DNA from 3 places in the Streptomyces sp. NPDC102467 genome. Region 3 is predicted to be linked to each of the others. Evidence: riboswitches for the same ligand, from Rfam matches in the RefSeq annotation. Region 3 holds a riboswitch; each other region holds the start of a gene.
The links. A riboswitch is a leader RNA that binds a small molecule or an ion and turns the genes downstream of it on or off. The one in region 3 is predicted to bind thiamine pyrophosphate.
Positions count from the first base shown of each region.

Region 1 (9,800 bases), on a different contig from region 3:
TCAGGTGGCCGCCCTGATGTCCGTACTGCACTGGGCACTCGGGCTGCAGATGCTGCACGCGGCCGGGACGGTCGGCTTCCTGTGCCTGGTCACGGCGTGCTTCGCGGCCATCGTGCAGTGGCTGAACGCACAATTCGGGGCGGCCGGCCGCATCCTTGTCCTCGCCTTCTTGATGCTGCAGCTGACGTCCGCGGGCGGCACGTACCCCGTACAGACGAGCCCGGGCTTCTTCAACGCGATCCATCCGTACCTGCCGATGAGCTACGTGGTCGAGGCGCTGCGGCGGTTGATATCCGGCGGCGGGCCGGGTCCTGTGTGGCAGGCGTGCGTGGTGCTGACCGCGTTCACGGCGGGCGCCCTCGCACTCACGGCGTGGACGGCCCGGCGCAAGCAGGTGTGGACGCTCGACCGGCTGCACCCGGAGCTGAGCCTGTGAGCGGCGCCGCGGGGCCGCCTGTGAGAATCGGGGGCATGGAAAGCAGCACACGGCGCCAGGCCACCCGGCAGAAGCTCTACGAGGCAGCTGTCACGCTCATCGCGGAGCAGGGCTTCTCCGCGACGACGGTCGACGAGATCGCCGAGCGCGCCGGGGTCGCGAAAGGCACCGTCTACTACAACTTCGCCAGTAAGTCGGTCCTCTTCGAGGAGCTGCTGCGCCACGGCGTCGGGCTTTTGACCACCTCCTTGCGGGACGCGGCACAGAGGGCGGACGCCAGAGGCGGCAGCAAGGTCGACGCCCTGGACGCGATGATCCGCGCCGGTCTCGTCTTCATCGACGAGTACCCGGCCTTCACCCAGCTCTACGTCGCCGAACTGTGGCGCACCAACCGCGCCTGGCAGTCCACGCTCGCCGTGGTCCGCCAGGAGGCGGTGGCCGTCGTCGAGGGGGTGCTGCGCGACGCGGTGGAGAACGGCGAGCTGAGCGAGGAGATCGATGTCCCGCTGACGGCTGCCGCCCTGGTGGGCATGGTCCTCGTGGCCGCGCTCGACTGGCAGGCCTTCCAGCCGGAGCGCTCGCTGGACGATGTGCACGGCGCGCTGTCGCTGCTCCTTCAGGGGCGCGTGGCCGGTGGCCCGGCGCTGACGCGCAAGGGCGCGGCCCACGGCTGACGCGAAGAACGCGCCGCATACGTGAGCGCCGGTCCGGCAAGGCCTGTGGTCCCACTCAGGCCTCACCGGACCGGCGCATCCCCCGTTACCCCCGTTGGACCCCGTTCGGTCTCCCGGGTCCCCCGTGCCTCGCTCTCGCCCTTGCGGGCGAGAGGAGCGGTCAAAGGCGCCGCACCCGTTCCGCCGCCCCGTGTCGGCGGTGCCGGAGCAGCGCCCCTTCTCCGTGACCACCACTCTTCCGTCTGCGCAGGTCGCGGCCCATCCGTGTACCTACTCATCTCACTCTCTAGGTACGGATACTCAGACGTGCGTGCTCAACCCCAGGCACGGAGAGTCCTCTCCTGGTTACGATCTTGTACGTGTCCGTACTCCCCCTGGTCTTCACCAGTGGCTGGGCGAGCGGCATCAACGCGTACGCGGTGGTCCTGCTGCTCGGCATCTTCGGCGCGACCGGGCTGACCGATGAGGTCCCCGAGTCGCTGCAGCGCCCGGACGTCCTGATCGTGGCCGGCGTGCTCTTCCTGTGCGAGGCCGTCGCCGACAAGATTCCCTACGTGGACTCGGCCTGGGACACCGTGCACACCGTGATCCGGCCGGTGTCGGGCGCGGTCGTCGGGGCGTTGCTCGCCGGGCAGAGCGGGTCGCTCCCCGATCTGGCGGCAGGCGCGATCGGCGGTTCCACGGCGCTGGCCAGCCACACCGTGAAGGCCGGCACCCGGATGGCGGTCAACACCTCGCCCGAGCCGGTGTCGAACTTCGTGATCAGCACCGCCGAGGACCTTGGGGTCGGCGGCGTCGTGACGTTCGCGATGTTCCATCCGCAGGCGGCCGCGATCATCGCGGCGGTGCTGCTGGTCCTCGGCCTGCTGATGTTGTTCTTCCTCGTCCGGCGCATCCGCAGGTTCCTGCGCAGACGCGCCCAGCGGCGCGAGGAGAAGCGTCTCGCCCGGGAGGCGCCGCCGCCCCCGTGACCTGCGAGCGGCGTTGTCAGTGGCGGCCGCTAGAGTCCCTGGCATGGCACGAATTGCGGTGATCGGCGCGGGTCTTGGCGCCATGGCGGCCGCCGCCCGGCTGGCCGTCGCGGGCCACCGGCCGGTGGTCTTCGAGGGCGCGTCGACGTACGGCGGCGCGGTCGGCCGGTTCGAGCGCGACGGCTTCGCGTTCGACACGGGCCCGGGGCTGCTCCTCCTGCCCGCGGTCTACCGCGACCTGTTCGTCAAGACGGGCAAGGAGCCCCTGGAGGACCTCGTCGGCCTCACCCAGGTCGAGCCGGCCGTGCGGCACGTCTTCGCGGACGGCACGACGGCGGACCTGCCCAACGCGCGGCGTGCGGGGGTCGCCGAGGCGCTGGACGCGGCCGTCGGCGCGGGTGCGGGGCTGCGCTGGTCGGCGTTCATGGACCGGGCGCGGGAGGCCTGGGACCGCTCCCGGCGCCCCCTCCTCGAAGAGCCGTTGTGGCCGAACTGGCAGGTGCTCGCCGACCGCGAGCCGTACCCGGCCGTGGTGCGGCGGCGCCTGCTGCGCAAGGACCGTACGGCGACGACGCTCGCCGGGATCGGCGCTCACGAGCTGGGCGGTGACCCGCGTCTGGTGGCGCTTCTCGAGCAGTACGCGCTGGCGTACGGCCTCGATCCTCGTACGGCACCGGCGAGCGCGGCCGTGCTGCCGTACATGGAGCAGACCTTCGGGACGTGGGCGGTGAGCGGTGGCGTGCGGGCGCTCGCGGACGCGGTGTACGCGCGCTGTCTGCGGCGCGGGGTCGAGTTCACGTTCGACGCTGCCGTTGCCCGGATCGCGGTGAAGGACGGCCGCGCCGCGGGCGTCGAGCTGGCCGATGGCACCTTCCACGACGCCGGCTTCGTGGTGGCGGGCGTCGCCCCGAGTGTGCTCGACGGACTGCTGCCTGGGCAGGCCGTGCGGGGCGAGGTGCCCGCGCAGGCCGAGTCGGCGGTGTCCAGCCGTCTCACGGTCCACCTTGCGTTGCGCGGAGCCCGGCCCGAGGGCACGCCGCACCGGACCGTGGTGCACGGGGCGGACCGGGACGCCGAGTTGGCGTGGCTGTTCGACGACGGCCCACGGCCCAAAAGACCGACGATCGCGGTGCTGCGGACCGGCGAGGAGTCCCAGGTCCCGGACGCCGGGCACGAGGCGGTCACCGTCACCGTGACGGTGCCACCCCACGCGCGCGTGGGCGAAGCCGACGTGGAAGCGGTCCTCGCGGCGACCGAGCGCGCCGTCCCCGGCCTCCGCGAGCGCCTCCTGTGGCACGAGATCCGAACGCCCCAGGACATCACCGAGGCGACCGGAGCGGCGGGCGGGGCCGTGCCCGCGCCCGCTCTGGCCGCGGCGCGCGGCAGTCTGCTGCATCCGGCCAACGGGACGGAGCTGCCGGGCCTCTTCGCGGTGGGCGGCTGGTCGCATCCCGGTGGCGGCCTGCCGCACGCGGGCATGTCGGGGGCGCTGGTGGCGGGCCTGATCGTGGAGGGCCCGGAGTTCCGCGGCTCGCAGTGAGCCGCGGCGGGCGGACGCCTTGGTACCCGACCAGATACCCCGAGGTACCCGAGGTACCCGACGCCTCAGTACCGGTACTGCTGCTCGTTGTAACCCGTGTCGTACCCGGTGTTCGGGTCGTGCTGCGGGTACGTCGGATAGGGCTGCTCGGGAGGCAGTTCACCGCCGTAACCCTGCTGCTGCTCGTCGCCGTCGCGCTGCTGTGGCACCCAGACACCGCCCGGAGGCGTGTCCGTGCCGTAGCCCGAGGCCGCCGCGTACGGGTCGCCGTACTGCTCCTGGCCGGTGGCGTACGGGTCGCCGTACTGCGGCTGCGCCGGATAGGTCTGGGTCCCGATGTAGGGGTCCGAGTAGGGCGCGGCGTACGGCTGCTGACCGGTGTCGTAGCCGTAGTTCTGCTGGTCGTATCCGTACGACCCGTTGTCGTATCCGTAGCCCTGATGATCCTGGGGCTGGGCCTGGGCTGCCTGGGCGTACGCCGTGTCGCTGTAGACGCCGTACTGGCCGGTGTCGTCGGGCATCGGCTCGGTGGTGGCGTACACCGCGGTGGCCTCGGCCGGTGACTCCGGCACCGGCGCGTACTCCTGCTCCTGCGCCCCTTGCTCGTACTCCAGGTCGGAGACCTCGAGCGTCGGGTCCTGGCGGACCGTCCCCCGCTTGCGGCGCTTGCTGCCGCTCTCCGCGGCGCCCGCACCACCCGGGCCGTTCTTGAGCGCCCAGCCCGAGGCGAAGCCGCGGCGGAACGACAGCGTGACGTACGTCTGGCCGATCGCGAAGGCGATGGCCCCGGCCGCGATGACGATCACCGACGGCATCAGGACACCGAGGACCACCCCGAGGAAACCCCCGAAGGCGAGCAGGCGCCAGCGCAGGCGCGCCTTGTACTGCAGCAGCACCTCACCGAGGAGCCAGAGTGCCACCAGTCCGAACGCGATGTAGAGGACCGCCCAGCCCATGTACGCCCCTCTCGTACGGCCGTATCCCCTTGCGGGTACGGCCCATCAGGCCTGCTGGTCGTGCAGGCCCAGGTTCTCGTAGATTTCCAGCGTCGCCGTGGAGTTGTTGAGCGTAATGAAGTGCAGACCCGGGACACCTTCGTCAAGCAGCTTCGCGCAGAACTCCGTCGCGAACTCGATGCCAATGGAGCGTACAGCGGCTGGATCGTCTTTCGCTGTGAGGATCCGCTCTTTCAGCGCCGGAGGAAAGTCGGCATTGCTCAGCTGCGGCAGGCGTTCGAGCATGCGCACGCTCGTCACCGGCATGCATTCCGGAATGATCGGCGTCTCGCAGCCCGCCGCGGCGACCCGGTCGCGCAGCCGCAGGTACTCCTCCGGGTAGAAGAACATCTGCGTGATCGCGTAGTCGGCGCCTGCCCGGCACTTGTCGACGAAGTGCCGCACATCGGTGTCCCACTCCGCGGAGCGCGGATGCATCGCGGGGAACGCGGCGACGCCGACACAGAAGTCCCCCGACTCCTTGATCAACTCGACGAGTTCGGCCGCGTACGTCAGCCCCTCGGGGTGCGAGATCCAGTCGGCCATGGGGTCACCGGGCGGGTCTCCGCGGACCGCGAGCATGTTCCGGATCCCGGCGTCGGCGTACTGGCCGATGATGTTGCGCAGTTCGGCGACCGAGTGCTCGACGGCGGTGATGTGGGCGACCGGCGTCAGCGTCGTGTCGGCGACGATCTGCTCGGTCTCCTTGACCGTGCCCGCGCGCGTGGACCCACCCGCGCCGTACGTCACGGAGACAAAGTCGGGTGCGACGGCCTCGACCCTGCGCAGCGCGTTCCACAGGTTGCGCTCGCCCTTCTCCGTCTTCGGCGCGGAGAACTCGAACGAGTACGTCGTCTTGCCGGCCGCGAGCATGTCACGGACGGTGCGGGCGCGATCAGTCCTGGTGGAAGCGGTGCCAAAGGCCATACGGGCAGGTTACTGACGGAATCCGGTAGCCCCTAATCCCCGTCCACCTTGCGGACAGACGAGCGGAACACCCCTCCTCAGAGGCGCTCCAAGGGATTTCAGAGGAGCTTCAGAGGCTTTCGTACGTCACATCGCGCGCAGGCGCTTGGCGAACTCGGCTGCCGCGGCGGCCGGATCGTCGGCTTCCGTGATGGCCCGGACGACGACGGCACGGCGGGCGCCGGCCTCCAGGACCTCGTCCAGGTTCCCCAGGTCGATGCCGCCAATGGCGAACCAGGGGCGGTCGGTGCCGAGGCCCGCGGTGTGGCGCACCAGGCCGAGGCCGGGGGCGTGGCGGCCGGGCTTGGTCGGGGTCGGCCAGCAGGGGCCCGTGCAGAAGTAGTCCACGCCGTCCTGGACGGCGGCGGCCGAGGCCTCCGCGTCGGAGTGCGTGGAGCGGCCTATGAGGACGTCGTCGCCGAGGACGGCGCGGGCCGCGGGGACGGGCAGGTCGCCCTGGCCCAGGTGCAGCACGTCCGAGCCGCTCGCGTGCGCGACGTCCGCCCGGTCGTTGACCGCGAAGAGCTTGCCGTGGCGGCGGGCCGCGTCGGCGAACACGGCGAGGTGCTCCAGCTCCTCGCCCGCCTCCATGCCCTTGTCGCGCAGCTGCACGATGTCCACGCCGCCGGCGAGCACGGCGTCGAGGAACTCCGGCAGGTCTCCCTGGCGCTTGCGAGCGTCGGTGCACAGGTAGAGCCGGGCATCGGCGAGCTGCGCGCGCTTCGGGTCGGCCATGGGAAATCCCCCGTTGTCGATGGCGGTGGCGTGCGCACCACGGAGGCCGTGGTGCGCACGCCGGACGGTTGTCAGGTCAGACGGCGAGCGCCTGGGCGCGGCGCTTCACCTCCGTGCCGCGATTCTCGCTCAGGGCCTGCGCGGGCGTCCCCGGCAGGCTCGGGTCGGGGGTGAAGAGCCACTCCAGCATCTCGGCGTCGCTGAAGCCGTCGTCCCGCAGGAGCGTCAGGGTGCCGGTGAGGCCCTTGACGATCTTGTCGCCGTCGATGAAGGCGGCAGGCACGTGCAGCGCCCTGTTCTCACCACGGCGTACGGCGATCACCTGGCCCTCCTTCACCAGCTGTCGCACACGCGTCACCTCGATGCCGAATTGCTCGGCAATGTCGGGGAGGGTGAGCCAGTCGGGGACGAGAGCATCGATCTTTGCGTCAATCTCGGTCACGGGACAAGCGTGCCATCCCGGACTGACAGTCGGAAGCCGGGGCGGGCTGACCAGGTGTTTCCGCAGTTCGGACCGTGGGTCCGGGCGACGATCACGCCAGAGCGGACTTCAAGGGGCGGGCGGGATCGGCCAGCCGGTCCGGGTCCAGCGCGGTGCCCGCCTCGATCAGTTTTCGGCCCTGCGCCAGGTCCCGGGGCTTGCCGACGGCCAGCACCGCCACCAGGGCGCCCTCGCGCAGCCAGCACACCGACCACGCCGCGCCGGCCGGATCGCCGCGCCATACCGTCGCGTCGGCGGCGCCGTGGTGGCCCGCGTACTGCACGAAGCGGCCGAACTGCTCGGACCAGAAGTAGGGCACCGGGTCGTACACGGCCGGTGTCTCACCGATGATGTTCGCCGCGACCGTGCGCGGTCCCTGTAGGGCGTTGTCCCAGTGGTGGACCATCAGGCGCTCTCCGTAGCGCCGCGAGGGGAACGACGAGCAGTCCCCCACGGCGTACACGTCGGGCACGGACGTCCGCAGGCTCGCGTCCGCCACCACCTCGCCGTGGGCGCCCAGCTCGATGCCGGAGCCCTCCAGCCAGCGGGTGGCCGGGCAGGCGCCGATGCCGACGACGACCGCTTCGGCAGGCAGCCGGGCCCCGTCGTCCAGGACCACGGCCCCCGGCTCGACGCGCTCCACGCGCGCGCGGGTGCGCAGTCGGACTCCGGCGTCCGCGTACCAGGCCGTCATGGGGGCCGCGACCTCGGCGGGCAGCGCTCCGACGAGCGGCCGCTCGGCCGCCTCCACGACGGTGACCCGGCAGCCGGCCTCGCGGGCGGCGGTGGCGAACTCGGCGCCGATCCATCCGGCCCCCACGACCACCACGTCGCGCTGCCCGGCGAGCACGGGCCGCAGCCGCTCTGCGTCGTCGAGGGTGCGCAGCACATGCACTCCGGGGGCGGCCTCCGCGCCCGGCAGCCTGACCGGTTCGGCGCCGGTGGCGACGACCAGGACGTCGTAGGGGACGGTGCCCGCGGCCGTGTCCAGTTCGTGGTCGCCGGGGCGCACCCCCGTGACCTCGCGGCCCACCTGCAGGGTGACGCCGAGCGCCTCGAAGTCGACGTCGAACGCGGAGCCGTCGGCCTTGCCGAGCAGCACGGCCTTGGACAGCGGCGGCCGGTCGTAGGGCTGGTGGGGCTCCGCGCCGATCAGCGTGACGGCACCGGAGAAGCCCTGTTCGCGCAGGGCCACGGCCGTCTGGACGCCGGCCATTCCCGCGCCGATGACGACCACGTGCCGCTGCCCTGAAGGTGTCCCGTTACCGCTCCGCTGCTCGCTCACAGGATCACCTTAGGCACCTGATCTTGCGACAGTCAGCGGCGCGGACCACTCCCGTGCCGTGACGTCCTGCACACGTGTCACCGGTTTAGAGATCAAACCCCCAACGTGCCGTCGAGCCGACGGGCAACGGCCGGAGGCTCCCTTACTGGGGGTCGCGCGCAGGAGTTAGGGTGGCCGACGTAAAGCACTCGCGGGAGCCCGTACGCAGCGGGCTGAGAGGGAGGCTGGAGCGGCCTCCGACCGTACGAACCTGATCCGGGTCATGCCGGCGAAGGGAGGGGCTGGACGCCCATGTCGCGTACTGCGCACAAAGCCACCGACGTACTGATCGTCGGGGGCGGCATCATCGGTCTGGTCACCGCGTGGAGGGCCGCGCAGCGTGGTCTGTCCGTCGCGGTGGTGGATCCCGGACCGGGTGGCGGGGCCGCTCAGGTGGCGGCCGGCATGCTGGCCGCAGTCACCGAACTCCACTACGGCGAAGAGGCGTTGCTCGGTCTGAACGTCGAGTCGGCGCGCCGCTATCCGCAGTTCGCGGCCGAGCTGTCCGAGGCCTCGGGACGGGATCTCGGCTACCGCGCGTGCGGCACGCTGGCGGTCGCGCTGGACGCGGACGACCGGGCGCATTTGCGTGAACTGCACGCGCTGCAACAGAAGTCGGGCCTGGAGTCCGAGTGGTTGTCGGGCCGCGACTGCCGCCGCCTCGAGCCGATGCTCGCGCCGGGCGTGCGCGGGGGCCTGCGCGTCGACGGTGACCATCAGATCGACCCGAGAAGGCTCGCGGGCGCCCTTGTGACGGCCTGCGAGCGTGCGGGCGTGGACTTCCACCGGTCCTGGGTCGAGCGGCTCTCCGTCGTACGGGACCGGGCGCGCGGCGTCGTCCTCGACGACGGCACCGAGCTCGCGGCCGACCAGACCGTGCTCGCGGCGGGCAGCCTCAGCGGCCGTCTCGCCGGAGTCCCGGACGAGGTGCTGCCTCCGGTCCGCCCGGTCAAGGGCCAGGTCCTGCGGCTGACGGTGCCCCGGCAGTACGCGCCGTTCCTCAGCCGCACGGTCCGCGCGGTCGTCCGCGGCAGCCACCTCTACCTGGTGCCGCGCGTCAACGGCGAGCTCGTCGTGGGCGCCACCAGCGAGGAGCTCGGCTGGGACACCACGGTCACGGCCGGCGGGGTCTACGAACTCCTGCGGGACGCCCACGAACTCGTCCCCGGCATCACGGAACTGCCCCTCACCGAGACCTGTGCGGGCCTGCGCCCCGGCTCCCCCGACAACGCCCCGCTCCTCGGCCCGACGACCCTGCCGGGCCTCCTTCTGGCCACCGGCCACTATCGCAACGGAGTACTGCTCACGCCGGTCACCGGTGACGCGATGGCGCGGGTCCTGGCCACCGGCGAACTCCCGGAAGAGGCCCGCCCGTTCACCCCGGGGCGTTTCCGCAGCAGTGACGCCTCCTTGGAGCAGCCCGCATGAACGTATCCGTCAACGGTGAGCCGCGCGCGGTGACCACCGAGACCACCCTCGAAGCCCTCGTCACCACACTCACCACCGCACACTCCGGCGTCGCCGCCGCCCTCAACGAGACCGTCGTCCCGCGCACCCGGTGGTCCGCGACGGCGCTCTGCGAAGGGGATCGCGTCGAGGTCCTCACCGCCGTACAAGGAGGCTGATCGTCCATGGCCGACGACGCTTTCGTCCTCGCAGGCACCTCGTACTCCTCGCG
Region 1 is NZ_JBIWKA010000007.1:99,963-109,762, reverse strand. Features, by position in the region: gene ACIREE_RS15885 (YhgE/Pip family protein) at 1-436, shown strand, start outside; gene ACIREE_RS15880 (TetR/AcrR family transcriptional regulator) at 472-1,110, shown strand; gene ACIREE_RS15875 (DUF4126 domain-containing protein) at 1,470-2,081, shown strand; gene ACIREE_RS15870 (phytoene desaturase family protein) at 2,125-3,621, shown strand; gene ACIREE_RS15865 (hypothetical protein) at 3,687-4,577, opposite strand; gene metF (methylenetetrahydrofolate reductase [NAD(P)H]) at 4,623-5,543, opposite strand; gene thiE (thiamine phosphate synthase) at 5,670-6,317, opposite strand; gene ACIREE_RS15850 (Rv2175c family DNA-binding protein) at 6,394-6,759, opposite strand; gene ACIREE_RS15845 (NAD(P)/FAD-dependent oxidoreductase) at 6,851-8,083, opposite strand; TPP riboswitch at 8,264-8,377, shown strand; gene thiO (glycine oxidase ThiO) at 8,375-9,550, shown strand; gene thiS (sulfur carrier protein ThiS) at 9,547-9,747, shown strand; gene ACIREE_RS15830 (thiazole synthase) at 9,754-9,800, shown strand, end outside.
Region 1: another riboswitch for thiamine pyrophosphate. It lies ahead of thiO (glycine oxidase ThiO); the one in region 3 lies ahead of thiC (phosphomethylpyrimidine synthase ThiC).

Region 2 (9,800 bases), on a different contig from region 3:
TGACTCCAATGCCTGGTCGCTCACGGCCGGTCGGCCGGGAGACGCCGATCGCCGGGCGGCAGCCCTTGATCGACGGAGTCAGGCTCGCGTGGAGGTGTGAAGAAGCTGTCAGACCGCTGTGGTCATCCCATCAGGACGGGTCCGCGGCGGCGCGGCCCGCGAGCGGCAGCCGCAGCGCGAACACCGATCCCTCGCCCTCCGTGCTGGCCGCCGTCGCCGAACCGCCGTGCGCCTGCGCGAGTTTGCGTACGATCGACAGGCCGAGGCCGCTGCCTCCGGTACGCCGGTTGCGGGACTTCTCCGCGCGCCAGAAACGGTCGAACACGTGCGGCAGGTCCGCGGCGGGGATGCCGCTTCCGGTGTCGGCGACCTCCACCACGACCTCGTCACCCGAGTCGGTCACGTATGCCCGCAGGGTGACCGTGCCGTCCGGGTCCGTGTGACGTATCGCGTTGGACACCAGATTGGCGACCGCCTGCCGCAGCCGTACCGGGTCCGCCGTCAACTGCGGTACGGGCGTGCCTGATTGTGTGACGGACAAGGTCACGCCGACGGTCTCGGCGCGCACCTGGTGGGCCGCCGCGACCTGGCCGAGCAGCTCCTCCACGTCCACCGCCCGCGGGTGCAGGCGCAGCGCGTCCGCGTCCGCCGCCGCCAGATCCTGGAGGTCGTCGATGAGGTGCTGCAGTTGCAGGGCCTCTTCGAGGAGCGACTCGATGAACGCCGGATCGGGGTCGGCGACTCCGTCCTGCGCGGCCTCCAGCCAACCGCGGATGGTGCTCAGCGGCGTACGCAGCTCATGCGCGACGTCGCTCACCATCGCCTTGCGCTGTTCTTCCAGCCGCGCCCGGTGCGCCGACATGTCGTTGAAGGCCGCCGCGAGCCTGCCGATCTCGTTGTCCGTGGTCACCGGCACCGGCTGCGTCTCCTGGCCGTCCTTCAGCCGCTGGGCCGCGCCGGTCAGTGCGTACAGCGGTCGCACCAGGCGGGTACCGGCGATCACGGACGCCCCGACGGTCAGGGCGAGGACGAGAGCGGCGACGCCGGCGATCTTCGCCGTGTTCAGGGGAGACAGGTCGAATCCGGGGACGGTGGCGCCACCCTGGTCGCCGATGAACAGGAGCGCGGGTGCGGCGACGTACGAGGTGAGCTGTTCGCGACGGGCCGTACTCACGCAGGAGGCGACCGCGCGGTCGTCCTCGACCTCGGTCTCGGCCGGAACCGGGATCGGCGCCGCGTCGCGGGCCGCCGCGGCCTTCTGGGCCCTTTGATCCAGTACCGGGCGCGGTCCTTGCTGCCAGGTGAGGTCGAGGGCGAGCTCGACGCTGTGGTGGTCCTGCCGCTTGAGGCAGGAGTTGGTGAGGCGGCTCAGGGAGGTGAGCGCCTTGCCCTCGGTCGTCGTCGGCTCGTCGAGGGCGCCCGTCGCGCAGGTGAGGTATCCCCGCTCGGCGGCGCCGGAACCGACGGCCTCCACCCGGGGACGCCCGCTGGGACCGACCACGATGTCGGCGGTGATCCCGACCGCGCGCAGGCATGACGTGTTCCGCTCGGCGAGGTTGTGCAGCGTCGACCGCTCGGCGGCGGGGAGCCGGAACGGGCCGACCGCGCGTGCGTCGATCCGGTCGCTCGTCGCGGTCCGGGTCGTCGCGGTTCGGGTCGTCGCGGTCGGCGTCCCCGTCCCGCCCGAGGCGAGCGCCGTGTCCACGGTCAGCGGGTCGACGGTCGCGGAGGCCTGCGCGGGCAGCGTGTCCGGTGTGGTGTGCCCCGCCGAGTCGGCGAGCGGAGCGCGCGCCTGGGTCGTCACGGTGATGTGGCGTCCGGTGGAGCGGGCCAGGTCGCGCACGGTCGTTTCGACCCCGTCCCACCGGGGGTGCGTCGCGGCGTACCCGAGAAGGGTGTCGTAGATCCTCGTGTCGTCGGCGAGGTTCTGGCCCTGCTCCTGCTTGATGGCGCCGGACGTGGTCTGCACGGCGAGCCAGGCCGTCGCCGCCACGGAACAGGTGGCGACCAGGACGGAGACGGCCAGCAGCCGTCCGCGCAGGCTCTTGCGCAACGGCGGCCGGTCGGCGGCAGTCCTACGCCGACGCATCGCGGGCGCCCTTCGCCGGGTCCATCAGCTTGTAGCCGACGCCGAACACGGTGAGCAGGCGGACCGGGCGGCGCGGTTCCGGTTCGATCTTCTTGCGGAGGTTCATGACGTGCACGTCGACCGTGCGGTCGCCTATGTACCGGTCGAATCCGTGCAGTTCGGCGAGGAGCAGCTGACGGCTGAAGACCCGGCCGGGTTCGGCGGCCATCGCCGCGAGCAGCCGGAACTCGCCCGGCGTGCACTCCACCGAGGCACCGTCGACCGACACCTCGTGCCGGTCGGGATCGACGACCAGCGAGCCGACCCTGAACTCCGGGGAGCCGGGCGCGGCATGACCGCCGCGGTGGGTGCGGCGCAACAAGGTACGGACCCGGGCCATCAACTCGCGCGGGCTGTACGGCTTCGTCATGTAGTCGTCGGCCCCCAGATCGAGGCCGAGCAGCAGATCGTCCTCGGTGCTGCGGGCCGTCAGCATCAGCACCGGAATCTCCCGCGCCTCCGCCCGCAGCACCCGCACCACGTCCAGGCCGTCGGCCCGGGGCATCATCACATCGAGGACGAGGAGGTCGGGTTCCCTGTACCGGATCTCCTCGATGGCCTGCCGCCCGTCCCGTACGACGGTGACGGCGTGGCCTTCCCGCTCCAGATAGCGGCGGACCAATTCGGCCTGTTTCTCGTCGTCTTCGGCGACCATGACATTTGCGCACACCTCGCAGAGCGTAAGCGAGACGCGCTGCGGTCAGGAACCGGCTCCGGCGGGGCGGCGGGCGATCCACAGCTGTCGCGTCGAGCGCACCTCGAGGTCGGCGCGGTGGCGCACGTCCTGCGCGCCGCCGTCCAGGAGGGTGTCGAGCGCCTTGAGGTCGGCGGCTTCGACGAGGCCGTCGACAGCGTCGCGGATGCGGCGCAGGGTGAGGTACGCATAGCGTCCGGCTCTCTCGCGCAGCGGGCTGTCGGCGGCGGCCGGGCGCAGTTGCCCGGTCTGTTCGTACGCGATGTCGAAACCGGCCGCCGCCAGTCTGGTGCCCCAGTCGGATCCCAGGTGGGGCACCTGTTCGGCGTGGAGCGAAGTGAGCGCCGTACGGCATCGGGCTTCCAGGCCCGGCCGGTCGGGCACCGCGTCGTCGGGCAGGAAGTAGGGCATCCCGTCCAGCTCGGCGACGGCGAGGAGCCCGCCGGGGCGCAGCGCGGCGAAGATGACGTCCATGGCCGCGGCGGGGTCGTCCAGGTGGTGCAGGGAGGCCGAGGCCCAGACGAGATCCGCGTCGCTGACGCCCGGGAGGCTCTTCCCCGCGTCGGCCCGCACCGGGTGCACGCGCGCGGCGAGGTTCTTGCCGGCGGCGGTCCGGGTCAGCTGTTCCAGCATGGGGGCGGAGCTGTCGACGGCGGTGACCCGGGCGTCGGGGAACTGCCGCAGCAGGGCGAAGGTGCCGGTACCGCTGCCGGCGCCGAGGTCCACGATGTGCCGGACGCCGCCTTCCGACAGGTCCGCGATCTTGCGGTGCACGGAGTCGAGGTAGGGCGCGAACATCTCCGCATCGAGGTCCAGGATCTCGACGAGGTCGTCCGGGGGCTGTTCCATGCCGTGGGCGTGGGCGTGGGAATCACGGTCGTGACCTGCGGATACGTGGTGCGTCATGAGATCAACGGTACGTACGTACGCCCGCAACGCATAATATTTTGCTTATAACGCAAGAAGGTTCCCCTGCCTGAGGCCCGGCGCGCAAAGTCCGGGTCACGACGTGCCGGCGAGCTCGACGAGGTGCCCGGCCGTTCCGGCAGGGTCGACCAGCTGGTGCAGGTGGGCGCCGGGCTGGTGGGCCACACGCCAGCCGCGGTCGCGCGCTTCGGCGGCCAGGTCCTCGTACGGCGGGCCGAACAGGAGGTAGGAGCACGGGTGGTCGTCCCAGCAGTCGGGGACCGGGATGTGCTGCTCGTAGTAGGACAGCGGCAGCATGGGCTGCTCCTCGACGACCGTCCGCCGTACCGCCGGATCGGCGAACATGGGGGCAACGTCCGCCTCGTCCCACCAGTCGGTCCAGCGCGGCAGCCTGCCGTTCACCGCCTTGGGGCGGAGAAACTCCAGCAGTTCGGGCGAGGCGACCGGGGTCGGCCCGGTCCGGGCCGGCAGCGCCGCGTCGACGAAGATCGAGCCGGTCACGCGGCGGTCGAGGCCCGAGCGGATCGCCGGGAGGAACAGGCCCGCGTTGCTGTGCGCCACCAGCACGACGGGGTCGGCGGCGGGGAGCTGCCGCAGATCGTCGCGGACGGCATCGACGACGCCGGGCCAGAACGGCGGCGCCCCCGCGCCGACGTGCACCAGGGACGGCACCCGTACCCGGTATCCCGCCGCGGTCAGCTGCGCGGCCACGGGGTGCCAGGTCGAGGGGCCCACCGACGGACTGTGTACGAGGACGAAGACCGGCTGCATGGGACGAGCGTGCCGACCGGGCCGTGGAAGCCGCGACCGACTTGGCCGACAGCAGAACGGCTCAAACCACCGCTCGCCGCAGCCTGATCGGCGCGTAGACGACGAGCGCGGTGCCGAAAGCGACGTAGTAGCCGAGGTCCGCGCCGTGGAGCGCTTCGGCCACGGGGCCGACGTAGAGGCTCGTGTTCATGAACGGGACAGTGGCGGCGAACGCCGCAAGGAACGCCAACAGGGCGGGCAGGAGCGGCTGTTGACGCCTCTGCTCCTCAGCGAGGTCGAGGGGGGCGCCGCGTCGCGCGCGGGCCCGGGCCAGCCAGTCGACGAGGACGACCGCGACGAAGCCGGGGATCCAGTACCCCACGAACAGGAGGACGTTCTGGAAGCGGGCGGCGGTGTCGGCGGCATGCATCCACAGCACCAGCGGGTACCCGAGGAGCGCGGCGAGTCCGGCGGCGAGCGGGCGTGGCAGGCGGGCGCCGATCACCTGGAGAGCCAGTGAACCGCTGTAGTCGTTCATCGCGTTGCTGCACAGCGCGGCCAGCGCCACGGCGAGGAGCCCGAGGGAGCCGATCACCCCGCCGCCGAGCAGCGTGTCGACGCCCTGCGCGGTCTGGTCGGTGAAGACCGAAGCGCCCCAGAGTCCGAGCGCCTGCACGGCGGTGAAGGAGACGACGACGCCCGCCAGCGTGCACCAGAACATGCGGGCCCGAGAGGTGGCGCGTGGCAGGTAGCGGCTGAAGTCGCTGGCGTACGGCGCCCAGGAGATGGCCAGACTCAGCGCGATGGTGGTCGTCAGGGCGAACGCGCCGAGACGGTCGGCGCCCTGCGCGCTCCCGTGGCCCGCGGGGGTGACGCCGGCGTGCGCCAGACGCAGCGCCAGGGCCCAGAAGGCGACCGCGAGGACGGCCGTCATCCACTTCTGCAGGCGGTGGATCGCCTCATAGCCCAGCGCGCCGAACGCACCCTGGGCGGCCATCATCACCAGTGCCCCCAGCCAGAACGGCCAGCCGCAGAGCCGGGCGAGCGCGTCTCCGCCGAACAGGCCGATGAGCGCGTCCCAGGCGATGGACGACAGCCATTGCAGAACGCCGGGTACCACGACTGCCCGGCCGAACGCCAGCCTCGCCAGGGGCAGTTGGCCCGCCCCGGTGCGGCTGCCCCACGTGCCGAGGTACGCGGTGGGCACGGCGCCGAGCAGGGTACCCAGGACCACGGCGGCCAGCGCGGTGGCGAAGTCCAGGCCCAGAGCGACGCCGACCGTACCGGTGAAGACTCCGCTCATCGTCAGGTTCGGCGCGAACCACACGGTGAAGAGCCGTCCGGCGCCGCCGTACCGGTGGTCCTCCGGGACGGGGGCGATCCCCCGCGCTTCCGGCCGCCAGTCCCCCGGCGCGGCGGGCATCCGCCCGTCGAAGGCGCCCGCGCCGTGCCGCTCGGCGGCTCGCGGGTCCGTGGAAGCGTGCGACATCGACATCGCTGACATCCCTCCGCCAGTGTTAACTGGTTCAGGTTCTACGGGTGTGATCTCAGCCCCGTCGCTGTCGCGGGGCACCCCGTGTCGGGCAGTACCGGTGCGAACAGTAGCCGCTCCGTCGGTGTGCGGTGGCGGCGCCCCCTCGTGCGGGCTCTGCGTGCGGGCTTCCCGCCGCCGCGCATAGGGTCGTGCGATGAAGACCATCGGGTTGATCGGCGGAATGAGCTGGGAGTCGACCGCGGAGTACTACCGGCTGCTGAACGAGCTGACCCGGGAGCGGTTGGGCGGACTGCACTCGGCGCGATGCGTGGTGTACTCCGTGGACTTCGCGGAGATCGAGCGGTTGCAGATCGAGGGCGGCTGGGAGCAGGCCGGTGAGATTCTCGCCGCGGCCGCCAGGTCCCTGGAGGCGGCCGGCGCCGACCTGCTGCTCCTGTGCACCAACACGATGCACAAGGTCGCCGATCAGGTGCAGGCGGCCACGGCCGTCCCCCTGATCCATCTGGCCGACGCGACGGCCGACGCCGTACGCGCGGCCGGTGTCCAGCGGGTCGGCCTGCTCGGCACCGCGTTCACGATGGAGCAGGAGTTCTACCGCGGCCGCCTCGAACAGGGCGGGCTCGACGTGCTCGTCCCCGACGACGCCGGGCGGGCGCTCGTCCACCGGGTGATCTACGAGGAGTTGTGCCTCGGCGAGGTGCTCGACGCGTCACGCGTCGCGTACCAGGACGTCATCGCCCGGCTCGTCGACGCCGGCGCTGAGGGGATCGTCCTGGGCTGTACCGAGATCGAGCTGCTGATCGGTGCCGGGGACAGTCCGGTCCCCGTGTTCCCCACGGCACGGCTGCACGCCGAAGCCGCCGTGCGGGCCGCGTCGGGCGACGGCGCGCCCTGAGCTCCTGTCCTTGAACGGCCCCGGCGGCCCCGGGGCAAAACCCTGTCCGTACGGACGGCCGGTGTCTCCCGGTTCAGGAAGCCGGCTCCCCCAGCTCTTCCGGAGCCGAGGCCCAGCAGGCCTCGATGGCGTCCGTGACGGTGTCGTGCAGGCCGCCCGCAAGCCGGCCCGCGCCCTCGGCGTGCAGCGCGGGGCGCGTGGCGGGGCTCGCGACGACGGCCAGGAAGCCTTCGTCCGGCAACGCCTCCGCGTCCAGGCTCGTCCGGACGAACTGCCGGACCCCGCCGGGCTCACAGCGCCCGGCTCCCCCGAAGTCGACCACGAAAAGCCGCTGCCCGGTGCCTGTCATGCGCGCCAGCAGGCCGCACAGTTCGGTGGCGGCGACGCCGTCGAACTCTCCGACGACCTCGACGACCAGGACGCCCCCGGCTTCCCAACGCGCCGGGAAACTCGCCCGCGCTCGCTCCATCCTCGACCCCTCAGCCCTGCGGGCCGCGCACCTGTCGCAGCCCGTGTGCGGTGCGCCTACCCAGGGCCCGGCGAGGCACGCCTCCCCTTCCTTCGGGCCGGATATCGGTGAACAGCAGCACCAAGAGGCGACAAAAGCGGCTTCCCACGTTTCGTCCGCACCGTGCAGGGGACTTCGTGCGGCGGCGGCTTACGCCCGAGTCCTTCCCGGGAGGGTTCGGCAGTGAGCTCGCCGCCCCGCTCTCCGCCGATCCGGCGGAGAGCGGGGTCCTTCACGGGTTGTTGCGGTGAGCCCACCGCGCCCGTCGCTCGGTGGGCTTGCCGGGCGCGGTACGGGGCAATCGAGCGGCATGAAGGCAGCGACGAAGAGATCTGCCCGGTACGTGGCCGTCGGGCTGGCGACGATCCCTCTCCTGGCGGCGTGCGGCGGGGCCGGCGGCGACGGTCGAACGCCCGCGGACGGTGCCGGGTCTGCGGCTTCGAACCTACGGCTGACCATCACCACGGACAACGGGGTGCGCCTGCGGCCCGCGGACGACGACCAGGTGGGCGTCGACCCGGCGGTGGCCCATCACTGGTCCCGGCAGGGCCGTACCCAGGTCCTGGATCTGTCGTGCAAGGGCCGCGACCATCCGGACCGGGAGTGCCCCCGCATGCCGGAGATCGACGTCCCCGCCGGCACGTCCGTGACGGTCACCGCCCGCAACGCCGGCATCGACGTCGCCGGAGTGAGCGGCCCTCTCGACCTGACCACCGTCAACGGCGATGTGGCGTTGGCCGGTTCGGGCCGGGGCGACGCCACGGTGCGGCTCGTCACCCGCAACGGCTCGGTGCGCGCGACAGCCGTACACGCCGCGGCACTGCGGGCCCGTACGGTCAACGGCGACGTCACACTCGGCTCCGCCACCGCCCCGCGCCGGCTCTCCGCGCGGACCGTCAACGGCTCGGTGGACGTCTCCGTTCCGCACGACTCTCCCGCCTACCGGGTGACCGCGGCCACGGACAACGGCCGTCCGATGATCACGGTCCCGGACGGTGGCGAGAACACCGGCCGGTCCGGCCAGACCGACCGGACCATGGAACTCACCACGGTGAACGGCGACGTGCGGGCCGCCCGCGACTAGGACATCTCCGAAATCTCCGGCTCGGGCCGGGGCCGCAGGCTCAGCACCAGTTCCCGGGGCAGACCGTGCGTGTCGTGCAGATAGTGCAGGTCCTCTTCGTCCAGCGTGCCCTGGAAGCGAGGACGGGCGAGCACCTGCCGCCCCCGCCGGAGCAGCCCGCCGAACCGGCGTTCCTCGTCGAGGAGCACCCTGCGCACCTCGTCCGGGTCCGTGGTCTGACGGAAGTGGTCCAGCGTGTGCGACACCAACTCGGCCGGGAGATCGCCGAGTTGACGCGAGGGGTCGTCACGCCACAGGACCGTCAGGGCGCGGCGCACCAGTCGTCGCAGCACATAGCCGCGGCCCGTGTTGCCCGGCCGCACGCCGTCCCCGATCACCACCACGGCCGAGCGCAGGTGATCGCAGACGAGGCGCAATGACGGTTCGTCGAGGTCCCACAGGCCGGGCACCCGGCGGCGCCACGGGGTGAAGACGTCGCCCTCGAACACCGAGTTCTTGCCCTGGAGCAGTGAGGCCAGCCGCTCCAGGCCGAGCCCGGTGTCGACGTTGCGCTGCGGCAGGGGCACCAGCGATCCGTCGGGAAGGCGGCGGTGCCGCATCATCACGTGGTTCCACACCTCGACCCAGCGGTCGTCGCGGGTGGGCGTCGACTGCGGCGGTGTGTCACCGGTCCAGATGAAGATCTCCGAGTCGGGGCCGCACGGGCCGGTCGGCCCGTTGGACCACCAGTTGTCCTCGACGGTGCGTTCCACCGGAACCCCGTGCCGCTGCCACATCTGCTCGGCGGCCGTGTCCGGGCCCACCTGCTCGTCGCCGCCGAAGACGGTGGCGTGGATCAGGCCAGGATCGACGCCGAACCCTTCGGTGAGCAGCCCGTATCCCCAGTCGAGGCTCTGGGGGCCTTCGTAGTCGCCGAGCGACCAGGTGCCGAGCATCTCGAAGACCGTCAGATGGGTGGGGTCGCCGACCTCCTCCAGGTCGGTGGTCCGCAGACAGCGCTGCACGTTGACCAGCCGCCTCCCCAGCTCGTGCGGCCGGCCCTCCAGGTACGGGGTGAGGGGGTGCATGCCGGACGTGGTGAAGAGGACGGGGTCGCCGGGCGGCGGGAGCAGCGTGGATCCGCTGATGCGGTGGTGGCCGCGCTCCTCGTAGTACTCGACGAACGTTCGGATGACGTCTTCGGTGTTCATGGGGGTGGCTCCTTCGCGACTGCGCGGGGAGGCACCGGACACGGGTCCGCACGATCACCGGAAACCGTACTGAAGGCTGAGGAACTGCCACGGAACCATCGGCGGGCCGTCTCCGGTCGCCGAGGGAAG
Region 2 is NZ_JBIWKA010000012.1:134,566-144,365, reverse strand. Features, by position in the region: gene ACIREE_RS25545 (sensor histidine kinase) at 131-2,089, opposite strand; gene ACIREE_RS25540 (response regulator transcription factor) at 2,076-2,798, opposite strand; gene ACIREE_RS25535 (class I SAM-dependent methyltransferase) at 2,829-3,728, opposite strand; gene ACIREE_RS25530 (alpha/beta hydrolase) at 3,825-4,520, opposite strand; gene ACIREE_RS25525 (purine-cytosine permease family protein) at 4,582-5,994, opposite strand; TPP riboswitch at 5,986-6,086, opposite strand; gene ACIREE_RS25520 (aspartate/glutamate racemase family protein) at 6,188-6,889, shown strand; gene ACIREE_RS25515 (hypothetical protein) at 6,963-7,358, opposite strand; gene ACIREE_RS25510 (DUF4097 family beta strand repeat-containing protein) at 7,708-8,481, shown strand; gene ACIREE_RS25505 (alanine--tRNA ligase-related protein) at 8,478-9,671, opposite strand.
Region 2: another riboswitch for thiamine pyrophosphate. It lies ahead of ACIREE_RS25525 (purine-cytosine permease family protein); the one in region 3 lies ahead of thiC (phosphomethylpyrimidine synthase ThiC).

Region 3 (9,800 bases):
TGAGGGCTCCGGTGGTCGTGCGAGGTGGCCGTTCGCACGACCGGGGGAAGTTTCCGTTCCTGACCCGCACCGAGTGGTGGCCAAGGGTTAAAGTCCGGATTCCGACGGCTTCGCCCCCGTGAGCCCCGGGGACGCGGGGGAACTCACGCGTACCGGGAGTGAACCTTGGCCACGGCCGACCCCGCACCCGCAGCCCCGCAGACGCTCATCGGCTCCGTCCAGCGGGCCATGCGGCTGCTCGAGGCGGTCGCCTCGCACGACGAGGGGGCTCCTGCCAAGCAACTCGCCCGGGAGGCCGGAGTCGCCCTCCCTACGGCCTACCACCTGTTGCGCACGCTCGCCCACGAGGGCTACCTCCGCAAGGAGAAGGGCGTCTTCATGTTCGGGGACGCGGCCGAGCGGTTGAGCAGCAGCGGAGCGCAGCAGAATCGTCGCGGCATGATCACCGACGCGCTGCGGCACTGGCGGGACACCATCGGTGTTCCCGTCTACTTCGCGATCTACCGTGACGGCGAGATCGAGGTCATCGCCGTCGCTGACACTCCGGCCACTCCGGCCGTCGAGGAGTGGGCGGATTTCCGCGAGACCGGGCATGCCCACGCGATCGGCCAGTGCCTGCTCTCCCAGCTCGGCGAGGAGGCGCGCCGGGACCATCTCGACCGCTATCCGGCCCGGTCCATCACCCCGTACTCGATGCGTGACAACCGGACGCTGCTGCGCAAGCTGAGAACCGTCGGGCGGATGGAGCCCCTCATCGAGCGTCAGGAGTACGCGCTCGGCACCGCATGTGCCGCATTCCCGCTCACCATCGGTTCGGCCGCGGCAACTCTGGCCATTTCTCTCCCTTCCCATCAGGCCGAGAAACTGCTACCCGCCGCACGCCGGTTGCAGGACGAGATCGGCAGCCTCGTAGGGACACTCGCCTTCTCTATCAGCATCTGAAAACTCACTCCTTGTGATCCCCTGTGTACGTTGAGCAAGATGCCAGCAGTGTCAGGAAGGTCATTCCTGGCCAATCGACGGCAAGTTGACGGGGTAGGCGATGCGCGAGTCGGTACAAGCAGTTCAGGCAGAGATCATGATGAGCTTCCTCGTCTCTGAGGAGCTCTCGTTCCGTATCCCGGTGGAGCTCCGGTACGAGGCCGGGGATCCGTACGCGGTGCAGCTCACGTTTCATCTCCCCGGCGACGCGCCTGTGACCTGGGCGTTCGGCCGGGAGCTCCTCGTCGACGGGGTCAACGGCGCCACGGGCGACGGTGATGTTCGGATCTCCCCCGTGGAGCGCGCGGACGGCGGCGGCGCCGGCGAGATGCCGGGCGAGGTGCACATCCGGCTGCAAGTGGGTGCCGATCAGGCGCTGTTCCGGGCCGGGGTGGCGCCCCTCATCGCCTTCCTCGACCGCACGGACAAGCTCGTACCGCTCGGCCAGGAGCAGGCCCTGGCCGACTACGAGGCCGAACTCGACGAGGCCCTGGACCGGATCCTCGGCGAGGAGCAGAACGCCGGCTGACCGCCGTACGGGCCAGGCAGGGCAGTTGACGTAACGCTTCAGCAGCGCGGTGCACCCGAGCCGTTCCGCGCCGCTCAGCGCTTGCGTCGCCGCCCCCTGCCACCGCGCCCCGGCGCGGCCTGTGACGGTTCGTGGGAGCCCGGCCGGTCCGCGGAGACCACCAGCGCGGCAAGAGCGGTGGTCACCGGTACCGAGGCCACCAAGCCGATCGAGCCGACCAGCGTGCGCACGATCTCCTCCGCCACCAGCTCGCTGTTGGCGACGTCTCCGACGCTGCTCTGCGCGATCGAGAAGAGCAGCAGCAGGGGCAGCGCCGCGCCCGCGTACGCGAGGACCAGGGTGTTGACGACGGACGCGATGTGGTCGCGGCCGATCCGGATGCCCGCCCGGTACAGGCCGCGCCAGCCCATCGTCGGATTGGCCGCGTGCAGCTCCCACACGGCCGACGTCTGCGTCACCGTCACGTCGTCCAGGACGCCGAGCGAGCCGATGATGACGCCGGCGAGCAGCAGGCCGCTCATGTCGATGTGCGGGTACAGGCCGTGGATCAGGCCGGTGTTGTCGTCCGTGTTGCCCGTCAGCGCCGCCCAGCCGATGAACAGCGAGCCCAACAGGCCGATCAGCAGCAGCGATACGAGGGTGCCGAGGACGGCGACCGAGGTCCGGGCCGACAGGCCGTGACACATGTACAGCGCGATCAGCATGATCGCGCTCGCTCCGACGACCGCCACCACCAGGGGGTTCGAGCCCTGAAGGATCGCCGGGAGGATGAAGAACGTCAGCACCATGAAGCTGACCGCGAGCGCGACCAGCGCCATGACGCCCCGCAGGCGGCCCACCACGACCACGGCCACGGCGAAGATCCCGGCGAGCAGCGCCATAGGGAACTTGCGGTTCACGTCGGTGACCGAATACTGCAGATTCTCCGGGGCGTCGGGCGCGTAGGCGACGATCACCTCCTGGCCCTCGTGCAGCTGCCGGGGGGAGTCCGGCTGGACGATCTCTGTGAACGTGCGGCCCTTGTCCTTGCCGGTGTCGACCCTGATGGACGCTTTGCCGCAGGTGCCGGTGGCTTGTTGCTGTGCGGACGAGCCCTCGGCCGTGGAGGTGTCGCCGGTCGGGGTGTCGCCGGAGGCGTTCACGGACTTGCAGTCGACCTTCTCGACCCGGGTGACCGTGGCCTGCTGGGTCTGGCGGTCGAAGCCGACTCCGGTGCGTTCGTGCGCCGGTGCGCCTCCCGGCCACAGCACCGCGAGACCGACGACGACCGCGACGGAGAACGGCACCAGGATCGCCGCGATGACCTTGCGCAGGTGCTGGGAGACGGGCGCGGCGGGGCCGTGGTTGTGGGAATGGCCGTGTCCGTGGTCGCCGCCCCCTGCGCCCGACGGGTCCGGTCCGTGCGGTGGTTGGGGCGGCGTAGGCGGAGGCTGTTGCGTGGTGGTCACCGCCCGATCATCGCAAGAACGGCAGGGGCCCTCTGTTCAACGCGTCCGAAGGGACGCTAGCGTGGAGGCACCTTTGCAAACGCGGGAGCTCGGAGCACCGGGCTGAGAGGGCGCTGACCTTCGTCCCAGCGTGTTTCACGTGAAACAGCGTGGAGCACCGACGACGAATATCGCTGCGTCGACCGCCGAACCTGTTACCGGGTAATGCCGGCGTAGGGAGTAGGTCTACATGACCACAACGGACGCACGCACGCCTGCCTCCAGCGGCTCTGAGCCGGAGGCCGGGAAGTCCACCGGATGGCACAAGGGGTATGTCCAGGGCTCGCGCCCCGACCTCCAGGTGCCGGTCCGCCAGGTGCACCTCACCAACGGCCAGGCCGTCACGCTGTACGACACCTCAGGTCCGTACACCGATCCGACCATCGACACCGATGTCCGCCGGGGCCTTGCGCCCCTCCGTGAGAACTGGATCATCGCCCGCGGCGACACAGAGGAGTACGCGGGCCGGCCCGCCCGCCCCGAGGACGACGGGATCAAGCACACTTCGCCGCGCGGCGGACTGCGCAACCTCGACGCGGTCTTCCCGGGCCGCCCGCGCCAGCCGCGACGCGGTAGGAGCGGCGAGCCCGTGACGCAACTCGCGTACGCCAGGCGGGGCGAGATCACCCCGGAGATGGAGTACGTGGCCATTCGGGAGAACGTGGCGCCTGAGGTCGTACGCGAGGAGATCGCTGCGGGCCGCGCGGTCCTGCCCGCCAACGTGAACCACCCGGAGATCGAGCCAATGATCATTGGCAAGCGGTTCCTGGTGAAGGTCAACGCCAACATCGGCAACTCAGCGGTCACTTCGTCCATCGAGGAAGAGGTGGACAAGATGACGTGGGCGACCCGCTGGGGCGCCGACACGGTCATGGATCTCTCCACCGGCCGCAACATCCACACCACGCGGGAGTGGGTCCTGCGCAACTCCCCCGTCCCCATCGGCACCGTGCCGCTCTACCAGGCCCTCGAAAAGGTCGACGGCAGGGCCGAGGAACTGACCTGGGAGATCTACAAGGACACGGTCGTCGAACAGGCCGAGCAGGGCGTGGACTACATGACCGTCCACGCCGGGGTCCGCCTCCCGTACGTCCCGCTGACCGCCGACCGCAAGACCGGCATCGTCTCGCGCGGCGGCTCGATCATGGCCGCGTGGTGCCTCGCGCACCACAAGGAGAGCTTCCTCTACGAGCACTTCGAGGAGCTGTGCGAGATCCTCGCGGCGTACGACGTCACGTACTCGCTCGGCGACGGACTGCGCCCCGGTTCCATCGCGGACGCCAACGACGAGGCGCAGTTCGCGGAGCTCAGGACGCTCGGCGAGCTCAACTCCATCGCCAAGCGGCACGGCGTCCAGACGATGATCGAGGGGCCGGGCCATGTCCCGATGCACAAGATCAAGGAAAACATCGACCTCCAGCAGGAGATCTGCGAGGAGGCACCGTTCTACACGCTCGGCCCGCTGACCACGGACGTCGCTCCCGCGTACGACCACATCACGTCCGGGATCGGCGCCGCGATGATCGCCTGGTGGGGCACGGCGATGCTCTGCTACGTCACGCCCAAGGAGCACCTGGGCCTGCCCAACCGCGACGACGTGAAGACCGGCGTCATCACGTACAAGATCGCGGCCCACGCGGCGGACCTCGCGAAGGGGCACCCCGGCGCGCAGGACTGGGACGACGCGCTCTCCGACGCCCGCTTCGAATTCCGCTGGGAGGACCAGTTCAATCTGGCCCTCGACCCGGACACGGCACGGGAGTTCCACGACGAGACGCTCCCCGCCGAACCGGCGAAGACCGCGCACTTCTGCTCGATGTGCGGTCCGAAGTTCTGCTCCATGAAGATCTCGCACGACATCCGGCGTGAGCACGGCGCGACGAAGGACGAGGTCGAGGCGGGCATGGAGCAGATCGGCGTCACGGCGGCTGCGGGAGCGTCGGCCGAGGAGGTCGCTGCGGGGATGCTGCAGAAGTCGAAGGAGTTCGCGGCTAGCGGTAACCGAGTCTATTTGCCCATGGCCGACTGAGACGGGCGACGGAAGGCCACCGAGTGGGCCCCGCTCGTAGGAGCGCGGGCCCGCTCCGTGTTGGAGTCCTGCGTCAAAAGGCCGGTGCACCCAGATGTGACGGCCGGTATAAAGATCCTCACCGGAGCCGTCTCGGGAGGCGGTTGCCAGATTCAATCGACAAGGGGTGGGGATCAAAGGTGTTGTTGAGAAGAATATGCAGATGGGTGACGGTGGCGGGGGCAGCGGCCGCGCTCAGCCTTGTTGGGACGACAGCCTCGCACGCTGCTGATCAACTCGAGGTCCGGTATGCGGGAAGCGTGTCGGAGGACTTGGGCACCCTGCAGATCAGCGCTCGATCCGGAGCTGACATCAAGAAGATCACGGCTCATCTGATCTCGTACACAACGAAGGCTGAGGTGGCCGAAGTCGGGTCGAAGGATTTCCGGCTTTTCTCCGGGACGGCCCAGGATGGCGTATGGCGCACGAAAAGGCCGCTGAAGCTGCCCGAGCTCGGCAGCTATCGCATCGACGTGGACGTGACGGACGTCAACGGCGATCATGTGCATCAGCAGTCAGCCGGAGACCTTGCCTATTACGTTGTCGCACAGTTCGGCAAGCTGAGCGTCGACCGCACATCGATCGACCGCGAGCATCGCGAGGTGCAGGTCGAGGGGACGTTGTATGGACGGTGGCCTACGCGTGAAGTGAAGCCCTTGGCGGCACGCCAGGTCGACATCGATGTCGACTACTGGACTCAGATCACCGTTCCTACCGAGGAGAACGGTCACTTCAGCACCTCGGTCCGACTGGACAATGCCGCCCCGATTCAGGCCGTCTCCCGGGCGGGCGGTGGCGCTCCTAGCGTGCTGTACGGGGAGTCGGAGCCCGTACAGATCGGCGTCGACCAGGTTCCCACTCGTTTCATAGCGACGGTCAGTAAAACCGACATCGATTTCAACCAGTCCGTCACGCTGAACGTCAAAGTCGAGCAGAAGACTGGCGACGGATGGGTACCGCTGGCGGGACGGTCCGGCGGTGTCCTCTTCGGCCCCAATGACTCCGCGACAGATGGTGTGGGGCAGTTCACCAGCGCCGACGACGGCACGTTCACCATGGAATACACGCCCTGGCAGGGCGGCTACTTCCAGATGGCGCTGAACACCGACGACGACCCGTTCCTCCAGGCCTCGACAGGCACCAGCGCCGTCGTGCATGTGCACAGGGCTTCGAAGTTCACGGCCTTCACCGCCAGTCGCTCGGACACGGGTCAGGTTCACACCGAGGGACTCATCGATTTCCCCGACGGGTGGAGCCCGGCCACGATCCTTGTTGATATTCAGTATTCGCCCGACGGCTCCGAGTGGACGACCGTTGCCACGGACGAGGCCTTCTGGGGAGGCAGCGGCTACGAATTCGCAGCGGATATCGACCGGAGTACGGCTGGCTCGTACCGAGCCGTCTTCGCCGAAGACACCAACTTCCAGTCGGCGACATCGCAGAGCGTGTCCGTTGAGGCCTCCTCGTAGGGACGCCGCATTGCGACAGCACCTTGGCAGTACACGCAAGTGCAGGTCGGCAGCTCTGGAGTGCTGCTCTGCTCCATGAAGATCTCGCACGACATCCGGCGTGAGACGGCGCGACGAAGGACGAGGTCGAGGCGGGCATGGAGCAGAAGTCGAAGGAGTTCGCCGAGGCGGGCAACCGCGTCTGTCTGCCGCTCGCCGACTGACCGGCGTACGCGCCTGACCCAAGGCTCGGGGCCCCTGCAGTCCGCCCCGAGCCGAGGTCACGGCCCTGTGCCCCGCCGAGCGTCAGTCGGGCTGGTGCTCGGGGCCACCGAAGTCCGGGCTCGTGAAGTCCGGGCTGGAGAAGCCGGCGCGCTGTCCCGTGGCGGTACCGCCGCCGTCGGGGCTGCTGAACCCCGGCCTGTTGTAGCCGAGGTGGGGCATGCGGCCGCCGGAGCCGCCCCTTCGGCCGCCGAGTGGGCTCCCGCCCCCTGGCGGGCCCGCCAGGGCGTCCCGCAGGAACGGCTGGATGCCGCGCTCGAGGAGCACATCGCCCCAGGCGTCTCTGGCCCGCGCGACCTCCTCGTTGGCCTCGCCGTGGGCGCTTGCCTGGAGCGAGGTCGAGCCGTTGCGCAGAGCCGTCAGGAGCAGGCAGACCGCCGCGACGAGGATGAGTGCCGCGGCGAGCGCACCGAAGACCCAGCCGACCGACAGCAGGGTGTCGGCGAAGTCCGGTGGCGGGTTGAGCATCTTCAGGATGAAGCCGACCAGCAGGAAGATCGCGGCCGCGGTCCCGGCGAGGACCGGGGCGAGCACGACGGCGACCGCGGCGACACCGGGTCCCGTGGTCTCCGCGACCTCGCCCACGGCGGCGGCGAAGCCCATGGAACTGCCGCCGCCGGACTCGGCCGGGCCGGCGGTGCCTCCTTCACGTAGCGGACGGACGGGCCGCGGGGCGGTACGCAGTTCCTCGCGGACCTTGACGTAGTGCTCGTATTCCGTGGCGGCCGCCGTATTGATCAACGCGGCGGCGCCGAGCGCCATGGTGCGCAGTTGTTCGGGGTTGAGCCGCTGGCCCACTGTGGCGAGATCAGGTTGGTTCGGTGCGGTACGCAGCGCTTCATCGAGGACCCGCTCGAACTCGGGGCGGTCCTCGTTCAGCAAATGCGGAGCGCTGTTCATGTGCATCCCCCGATGCTCCGTAGGGCTTGGTGGCTCGCATGGTTACGAGCCGTCGGGCAGAAACGGAGGGGAGCCTGCTACGGATAAGCCGATGGTAGAGCGGTCACGGCACGCGGTGACAGGGGGTTTCCGGAAATTGCCCCTGCGCCCTGTCGGATCCTCCGCTTACCCCGCCTGCCCGATGAACTGTCAGGTATCCATGGGGAGTTGCTGGACCAGCAGTTTTCCGGCCATGGTCACTCCGCCGTCCATGGCGATGGCCAGACCGCCCGCGTACACATGAGGCCCCTCGACGACGGGCCCGCTGTCCTCGCCGTCGGCGTCCTCGGTGCCGACATCGCCCAGCAGGTACGGGATCGGGCTGTGGCCGTGCACGACGCGCGAGCCCCCGTAGGCGCCGAGGAGTTCGCGTACGGCTCCGGGGCCCGACTCCTCGTCCCGGAACGCGAAGCGCTTGGTCAGCTTGCGGAACAGATCCCAGCACTCGTCCGCGTCGTTGCGCGTGAGCGTCTCGCGGATCGTGTCGTTGACCGCCTCGATGGAGTCGCCGTAGTCGAGGTAGGCCGTGGTGTCGGAGTGCATGAGCAGGTGGTCGTCCTCGATCTCGATCGCGTCGAGCCGGGACATCCACTGCAGATGTACGTCCTGGAGGCGGTCCATGTCGGACTTCTGGCCGCCGTTGAGCAACCAGGCCGCCTGGAAGGTGGCGGTGCCGGCGCCGGAGTTGACGGGGGTGTCGCCGAACCGCTTCGCGCCGAGCAGCAGCAGCTCGTGGTTGCCCATGAGCGCCTTGCAGTAGCCGCCCGCCGCGGCCGCTTCTGCGCTCAGCCGCATCACGAGGTCGATGACGCCGATCCCGTCGGGGCCGCGGTCGGTGAAGTCGCCGAGGAACCACAGGCGTGCGTTGCCCGCCGCCCAGGTGCCCTCGGCGTCGACCAGGCCCTTCGCGTGGAGCGCCGCGAGCAGCTCGTCGAGGTAGCCGTGCACGTCGCCGACGACGAACAGCGGGCCCATCTCGTCGCTCTGCCGGGGCGCTACCTGAGCGGCCTCCACCTGCACCGTGTCTCCCCGGTTGATGACCGGCAGGTCGCGCTCCGTCGGCGTGTAGCCGTCGGGGAAACCCGCTGGTTCGGGGGGACCGGGAACAGGATCGGTGGGCAGCACGTTCGCCGGTACGTCATGGACGTACGCGGGAACGCGGAAGTCACGCAGCGTCTCCGTGCGCGCTGCGGGTCCCTGACCGGCCCCCTGAGTCATCGACCCCTCCACCATTGCGCCGCCTGTGCACCGGATCGGACTGCCTGGTCGCAGCGGCCCGCGGTGTCGTGCGCCCATCATAGGAATGCGGCTCGCGCTGTGTGATGCACCAGGGGTGGTGAATCGGTGACGGGCGGCTGTTCACCACACTTTTCTCCCGAATTGGTGTGGACTTTTCCTCTCGTCCGAGAGGGTGGCGGCGGGGGGTGGGGCCGGTCAGCCCTGTCCCGGGGAGCGGGGCGGGCTGACCGTGGTACGCGGCGGGCGGCGCTGCGAGGAGGTCCGCACGATCAGTTCGGTCGGTATCACCTGCTCGACCGGCAGATCCGAATCGACCCCCTCGATGGCATCGATGAGCAGTTGGACGACGGCCGTGCCGATACGGCGCGGTTTGAGCGAAAGGGTGGTGATGGGCGGTTCGGTGGTGGCGTACACCGTGGACTCGCTGCAGCACACGAGCAGCAGGTCGTCCGGGACGCGCAGGCCGTAGCGGCGGGCCGCGGCGAGCAGGTCCGTGCCGTTGGGGTCGAAGAGGCCGTAGACCGCGTCGGGGCGGTCGGGCCGGGCGAGCAGCCGGTCGGCTGCGACGGCGCCCGCGCACGGGTCGTGCGCGGGATAGGACTCGTAGACCGGTTCCTGCCCGATCCGCTCGCACCAGCGCAGGTATGCGGAGGTGGAGAGGTGGGTGTACGTGTCCGTGGTGGTGCCGGTGAGCAGGCCGATGCGGCGCGCGCCGGCCTCGGCGAGGTGGTCGAGGATGCCGAGGACGGCGGCCTCGTGGTCGTTGTCGACCCAGGCGGTCACGGGCAGGGTGCCCGCGGGACGTCCGTCCGAGACGACGGGCAGGC
Region 3 is NZ_JBIWKA010000008.1:225,047-234,846, reverse strand. Features, by position in the region: gene ACIREE_RS18740 (IclR family transcriptional regulator) at 166-942, shown strand; gene ACIREE_RS18735 (SsgA family sporulation/cell division regulator) at 1,043-1,510, shown strand; gene ACIREE_RS18730 (YibE/F family protein) at 1,585-2,958, opposite strand; TPP riboswitch at 3,030-3,194, shown strand; gene thiC (phosphomethylpyrimidine synthase ThiC) at 3,188-5,026, shown strand; gene ACIREE_RS18720 (hypothetical protein) at 5,326-6,534, shown strand; gene ACIREE_RS18715 (hypothetical protein) at 6,820-7,701, opposite strand; gene ACIREE_RS18710 (metallophosphoesterase) at 7,885-8,952, opposite strand; gene ACIREE_RS18705 (LacI family DNA-binding transcriptional regulator) at 9,169-9,800, opposite strand, start outside.